DNA from 2 places in the Candidatus Pelagibacter sp. HIMB1587 genome. Region 2 is predicted to be linked to the other one. Evidence: riboswitches for the same ligand, from Rfam matches in the RefSeq annotation. Region 2 holds a riboswitch; the other holds the start of a gene.
The links. Region 2 has a riboswitch for glycine ahead of ACTTBE_RS04600 (malate synthase G). Riboswitches for the same ligand answer to the same signal wherever they lie in the genome.
Positions count from the first base shown of each region.

Region 1: another riboswitch for glycine. It lies ahead of gcvT (glycine cleavage system aminomethyltransferase GcvT); the one in region 2 lies ahead of ACTTBE_RS04600 (malate synthase G).

Region 1 is NZ_JBNAJJ010000002.1:618,820-622,243, reverse strand. Features, by position in the region: gene gcvP (aminomethyl-transferring glycine dehydrogenase) at 1-598, opposite strand, end outside; gene gcvH (glycine cleavage system protein GcvH) at 598-978, opposite strand; gene gcvT (glycine cleavage system aminomethyltransferase GcvT) at 978-2,078, opposite strand; glycine riboswitch at 2,157-2,246, opposite strand; gene ACTTBE_RS07670 (DMT family transporter) at 2,278-3,150, opposite strand; gene ACTTBE_RS07665 (biotin-dependent carboxyltransferase family protein) at 3,150-3,424, opposite strand, start outside.
Region 2 is NZ_JBNAJJ010000002.1:24,618-28,041, forward strand. Features, by position in the region: gene secA (preprotein translocase subunit SecA) at 1-76, shown strand, start outside; gene ACTTBE_RS04595 (acetyl-CoA carboxylase carboxyltransferase subunit alpha) at 80-1,174, opposite strand; glycine riboswitch at 1,279-1,366, shown strand; gene ACTTBE_RS04600 (malate synthase G) at 1,446-3,424, shown strand, end outside.

The DNA.
Region 1 (3,424 bases), 590 kb from region 2:
CTTTATCTTCATTGCCAACAAGTACTTTTAATCCCATTGGCTCTGCTCTTGTTTGAATTACATCGATTGTTTGTGGATGACAATTTTCTGAAACAAAAACTAAATTACTATCCTTTTTATTTAATCTATGACTTAATCCCATAGCTTCTGCAGCTGCTGTTCCTTCATCAAGCAAAGATGCGTTTGCAATATCCATGCCAGTGAAATCAACAATCATTTGCTGAAAGTTTAGAAGCATTTCTAGTCTTCCTTGTGCTACTTCAGGCTGATAAGGAGTATATGATGTATACCAACCTGGATTTTCTAAAATATTTCTTAAAATTACATACGGAGTGTAAGTTCCATAGTAACCCATGCCAATAAAATTAGAATAAATTTGATTTTTTTTTGAAATTGCTTTCAATTTTCTTAATGCTTCATACTCAGAATTAGACTCTCCTATATTTAATCCATCTTTCAATTGTATCTTTTCTGGAACTGTACTTTTTATTAAATCGTCTAATGAATTATAATTAAGCTCCTTCAGCATTTTATTTTGATCTTCTTCTGAAGGCCCAATGTGTCTTTTTAAAAAGTCTTTTTGTGAGTTATGTAACATTAGCTAGCACTCTCCTTTGCAAATTTATCGTATTCTTCTTTATTCATTAAGCTGTCCATTTCTGAACTATCTTTCAATTTAAGTTTGAAAAACCAAGCTGATCCCTCAGGGTCTTCATTAATTTTAGCAGGATCATCTACTATAGCTTGGTTAGTATCAACTACTTCACCACTTACTGGAGTATAAACATCACTTGCAGCTTTAGTTGACTCAACTACTCCTGCTGTGCCATCTTTTTCAACGCTTGAACCTTTTTCAGGTAACTCAGCAAAAACAATATCTCCCAACATTTCTGTTGCATGCTTTGTAATTCCAATGGTGGCAACATCGCCCTCTACTGTAATCCACTCATGCTCTTTTGAAAATTTAACTTCACTCATTAGTTTACTCCTTTCACGTAACTTTTTTTATAAAATGGTAACCCGCAAACACTTGCAGGATGTTTTTTTCCTCTTACTTCCAGTAAAATTTTTGTATCAACTTTGGAAAACTCTTTATCTATGTAGCCCATTGCTATTGGACCATTTACACTTGGGCCAAAAGTTCCGCTTGTAACCTCACCAATAAGTTTTTCTGTCTCATCAAATATTTTAGTTTTTTCTCTAGCAATCAATCTTCCTTCTGGCTTGATGCCAATTCTAATTTTAGAGGTACCCTCTTCTATTTCTTTCATAATTTTTTCAGAACCAACAAATCCACCATTTGAAATTCTCTCTTTAGAAATCGCCCACTTTAAGTTTGCTTCAATTGGTGTTTTTTCTGTATCAAGTTCATGTCCATATAAGCACAATCCAGCCTCTAATCTCAAGGTATCTCTTGCCCCAAGTCCTATAAGTTGTGCTCCTTTTTCCATCAAATTCTGAGTAAATCCTTCGGCTAAATCGTTATTAATAGACACTTCAAAACCATCCTCTCCAGTATAACCAGACCTTGTAACAAAAGCTTTTTGATCTTTATAATCAAACCAGTTCCCTGTCATAAAATTAAGTTTTTCAACACCTTCTATTATGTCATTTAAAATCTCAACTGACTTTGGACCTTGAATTGCAATTAATGCTCTTTGATCATCAAGAACCATTTCATATTTACTGTTCAGTAAATCTGATAAAATTTTAAAATCATTATCTTTGCATGCTGCGTTTAAAATAATTAAATATCCTTTTTCAATTTTAGTGATTATCAAATCATCATGAATTCCAGCACTATCGTTCATTAAAAAACTATATTTAGAACAGTTTTGTTTCAAATTTTTTAAATCAAGTGGAAAAATTTTTTCAAGATCAGCAGTTAAGTCATCTCCACCATGAATAAATAATTGACCCATATGAGACACATCAAAAATACCTGAATTTGATCTTGTGAATTTATGCTCCTCAACAATCCCTTTGCTGTATTGTATGGGCATTTCATATCCAGCAAATTCTACAAATTTAGCTTGGTTATCTTGATGAAGTTTGTTTAAAGATGTTTTTTTTCCCATACTAACTCTGTCGTACCCATCTGTATTTTTGCCTGAGAGTTTTACTCCTTCGGCGAGAACTCAATCTCTTTCCAGAGTTAATATAATACGGTCCTTTTACCTGAGAGTTTCCTGGGCGGTTGCTCCTTCGGTGTCACAAAGTTTGTGATCTCTCCCGTTAACAAATATTCTAATAAATACTGTTTAATGTCAAATGTTATTAGATCGCTTTTTTTTCTGAGGTATATAAATTGTAAAATTGAAGTAAAACTGCAAAAATAACTATTGATCCTCCAATAATTACTATGAACGGTGGCTGTTCATTTATAAACAACCACGCCCATAAGGGACCTAGCACTGCTTCTGTTAGCATTATGATTCCAACCATTGCCGATGGTGTTCGTTGAGCTCCGATAGTAATAAAGATAAAACCTAATCCTAATTGTAAAAACCCAGCTAAAAATCCTAAAAAAATATCATTAGGAGATATCATTATTTTTTCTGACATTAGGAAACCTATTAACAACGCAAAAACACCTGCAACAAATTGAGCAGGAACCATATCAACAGTTGGATATTTTCTTACTACCAAAATTAATGTAGCAAAGGATATTGGCATTATGAAAGCTGCAATATTTCCAGACATTTGACCTGGAGATAAAGAACTTCCAACCATTAAAAGTATTCCTGAAATTGCAAGAATTATTGAAGTAAGAGTAATTGCTGAAATTTTTTCTTTTAAAAAAAAGTAACCAAATATTGCTAAAAAGATTGTTTGTGTTTGAATTATAAAATTAGCATTAGCAACTGTTGTGTTATACATGGCGAACACATAACCACTAAAACCAAGTGATAAAATAAATCCACCAAAGAAACCAGGAAATCCTAAATTATAAAAGGATCTAAATACTTGTTTCTTATAAGTTAAAGTTAAATACAAGCTAATAACAATTAGGAAGAATACCGTTCTCCAAAATAATATTTGCCAAAGAGTTGCTCCCTCAAATGATTTTACAATCAAACCTCCAAAACTAAGACTACATGCACCTAGAAATACTAAGAAGGGTCCAGGAAGTTTTCTGATAATATTCATTATATTTGATTAAGTAAGTTCTGAGTGTCCATCTCATATAATTTAAACAAAGTTTCAGCATCAGATAAATTTATCTCTTTAAATTTGATTTTTGAGCCAGGTGATATTTGTACCAATCGATCATAATCAACACTAGCTACCACCCCAATTTTTGGATACCCTCCAATAGTACCATGGTCTGACAGCATAATAATTGGGTTTCCATCTGCTGGTACCTGAATGACCCCTTTTAACAAACCTTCTGATTTAATATTGGTGTTTACAATATTTTCAA
Region 2 (3,424 bases):
CAAAAAAATGGGAAGAAATGAACCTTGCTTCTGTGGATCAGGCAAGAAGTTTAAACATTGCCATGGAGCTTTATAATTCTTAAAAAAGAAAAAATAAGGAAACTAAAAATAATAAACCTGCACCAATACCAAATAATAATTTTTTTGATTTGAAAATATTATCAAAATTATTTTTCTTAATAGTCAAATTGCTTAAATCTTCTACATTGTTCATAAAACCATCATTTCTTCCAATTTTTAAAAATTTATTTTTTCTTTCATTCGTTATATCTTCTGAAGTCATTTCTTTGTATTGATCTAAATTTTTAGAAATAGATTTTCTAACATTGTCTAGCATCAGGTCTCTATCCCTGTGAGCACCACCTAAAGGTTCTGGGATTATTTCATCAATAACTTTTAATTTTAATAAATCTTTTGCAGAAAGCTTCATTGCTTTTGCTGCATCAAGCATTTTTTTTGGATCTCTCCACAATATAGTTGCGCAGCCTTCAGGAGATATAACTGAATAAATAGCATTTTCTAGCATGATAACTTTGTTAGACGATGCTAATGCAATCGCACCACCTGAGCCACCTTCTCCTATAATTATTGCAATAGTTGGCACCTTAAGTTCCATGCAACATTCAATCGATTTTGCTATTGCCTCAGCTTGACCTCTTTCCTCTGCACCAACACCAGGATAAGCACCTGGCGTATCTATAAAAGAGATAATTGGAATTTTAAATTTATTTGCTAAATTCATTAATCGAATAGTTTTTCTGTAACCCTCAGGTCGCATCATCCCAAAATTTCTTTCAATTCTACTATCTAAATCTTCACCCTTTTCTTGGCCAATAACCAAAACCGAATAACCATTGAATTTTGCAAAACCTGTAAGTACAGATTTATCTTCTCCATAGTAACGGTCTCCAGATAGAGAAATAAAATCTTCGAATAAATTATCTATGAAAAATTTAGACTTTGGTCTGTCTTCATGTCTTGCAACCATGGTGGTTTGCCATGGATCTAGGTTTGAATATATATCATTTAATTTTTGATCTAACTCAACTTGTGTTTTTGAAATTTTTTGCGTATCTACTTCTGACAATCCCTCTTGATTGTAGGGATCTTTTAATTTTTCCAATTCTGTCTCTAAATCTTTAATCTCAGTTTCAAAATTAAGATAATTTTTCATAATATGGTTATAGCGGATGGTTAATTCATAAAAAAGGCAATAAAATGATATTTAATTTAAAGTGTAATTGTTATTAATTGACTCTTTTCTAGAAGAAGATACATACTTTGCTATCGGGAGAGACTAATAAATTTAGCACCGAAGGAGCAACCACCCCGGAAACTCTCAGGTAAAAAGGACCGATAGTTGCATAACACTCTGGAAAGAGAATTAATTCCGCCGAAGGAGCAAAACTCTCAGGCAAAAATACAGATGGGGTAATTTAGGTGATATGCAAGAAAAATATATAAATATAAATACTTTAAAAGTATCTGAAAAACTTTCTCAATTTATTAGCGACGAGCTATTAAAAGAAACAGATCTATCTGTTGATAATTTTTGGTCAGGGTTTGAGAAAACAGTCAATGAATTAGCACCTAGAAATAAAGAATTAATAAAATTTAGAGAAGACTTACAAAAACAAATAGACAATTGGCATATAAAAAATAAGGGAAATGAATTTAATTTGTCGGAATATAAAAAATTTCTAACAGAAATTGGTTATTTGAAAGAAGAAGGTGACGATTTTGAAATATCAACTCAAAATGTTGATGAGGAAATAACAAGTATTGCAGGGCCTCAACTTGTTGTACCAGTTATGAATGCGAGATACACATTAAATGCAGCTAATGCTAGATGGATGAGCTTATACGATAGTCTGTATGGAACAGATGTAATTGAACAATCAGAAGATAGCGTATCTGAAAGATACGATCCGTTAAGAGGTGAGATGGTAATAAAATATGGAAGAGATTTTTTAGATAAATATTTTCCATTAGCAGGATTGAGTTGGCAAAAAATTACAAGTTTCGCGGTTAAGTATGGAAAATTTAAAGCTTTAAAAGGTGCTGATATTTATGATTTGGTAGATGAGAATAAGTTTATTGGTCATAGGGGTGAAGCTGACAACCCGTCTGCAATAATTTTAAAAAATAACAATTTACATATAGAAATTTTAAAAGATTCAAGAGCTTTTGCGGCTCAACAAGATCATGCTGGTATTAGTGACATAATTTTAGAATCTGCGGTGTCAACTATATGTGATAACGAAGATAGTGTAGCTGCTGTAGATGCAGAAGATAAAATTGTTTGTTACAGAAATTGGCTAGGTCTAATGAAAGGTGATCTAAAATCAAAATTTGAAAAAGAAGGAAAATTATTTGAAAGAAAACTTAATCCTAATAGAAGCTATATTTCAAAAGATGGAAAAGGTTTAAAGCTTCATGGAAGAAGTTTACTGCTAGTTAGAAATGTTGGTCACTTAATGACTAATCCATCAATAATTTTAAAAGATGGTAGTGAAGTTCCAGAAGGAATAATGGATGCATTCATTACTACAGCTGCTGCCCTTCATGATATTAAAAAAAAAAACAATTCAAGAACTGGTTCTATTTATATTGTGAAACCAAAAATGCATGGACCAGATGAAACTGCATTTACTGATTTGCTTTTCTCAAAAGTTGAGGAAGTTTTAGGTTTGCCAAAATACACCTGCAAGATTGGAATAATGGATGAGGAAAGAAGAACTTCAGCTAATTTAAAAGAGTGCATTAGATCGTTAAAAAATAGAGTTTTCTTTATAAATACAGGATTTCTAGACAGAACTGGTGATGAAATGCACACCTCTATGGAAGCTGGTCCGATGATTAAAAAAGGTGACATGAAAACTTCAAAGTGGATTACAGCCTATGAAAACAATAATGTTGATATTGGAATAAAATGTGGATTTTCTGGAAAAGCTCAAATTGGAAAAGGTATGTGGGCAATGCCAGATAAAATGAAAGATATGATGGAGCAAAAAACTGGACATTTAAAAGCAGGTGCAAATTGTGCATGGGTTCCATCTCCTACTGCTGCAGCTTTGCATGCGCTACATTATCACGAAATAAATATTTTTGATGAACAACAAAAAATAAAAGATAGAGAACAGGCAAAGCTTGATGATCTTTTAACAATACCTACTGCTGATAGACCAAATTGGTCTGTAGATGAGATTAATAAAGAAATTTCTAACTCAGCTCAAACTCTATTAGGTTATGTTGTCAGATGGATTGATCAAGGAGTTGGATGCTCCAAAGTACCAGATATAAATAACGTAGGTTTGATGGAAGATAGAGCCACACTTAGAATTTCATCTCAACATATTGCAAATTGGATACATCATGGAATTACAACAAAAATTCAAGTTGTAGAAATTCTTAAAGACATGGC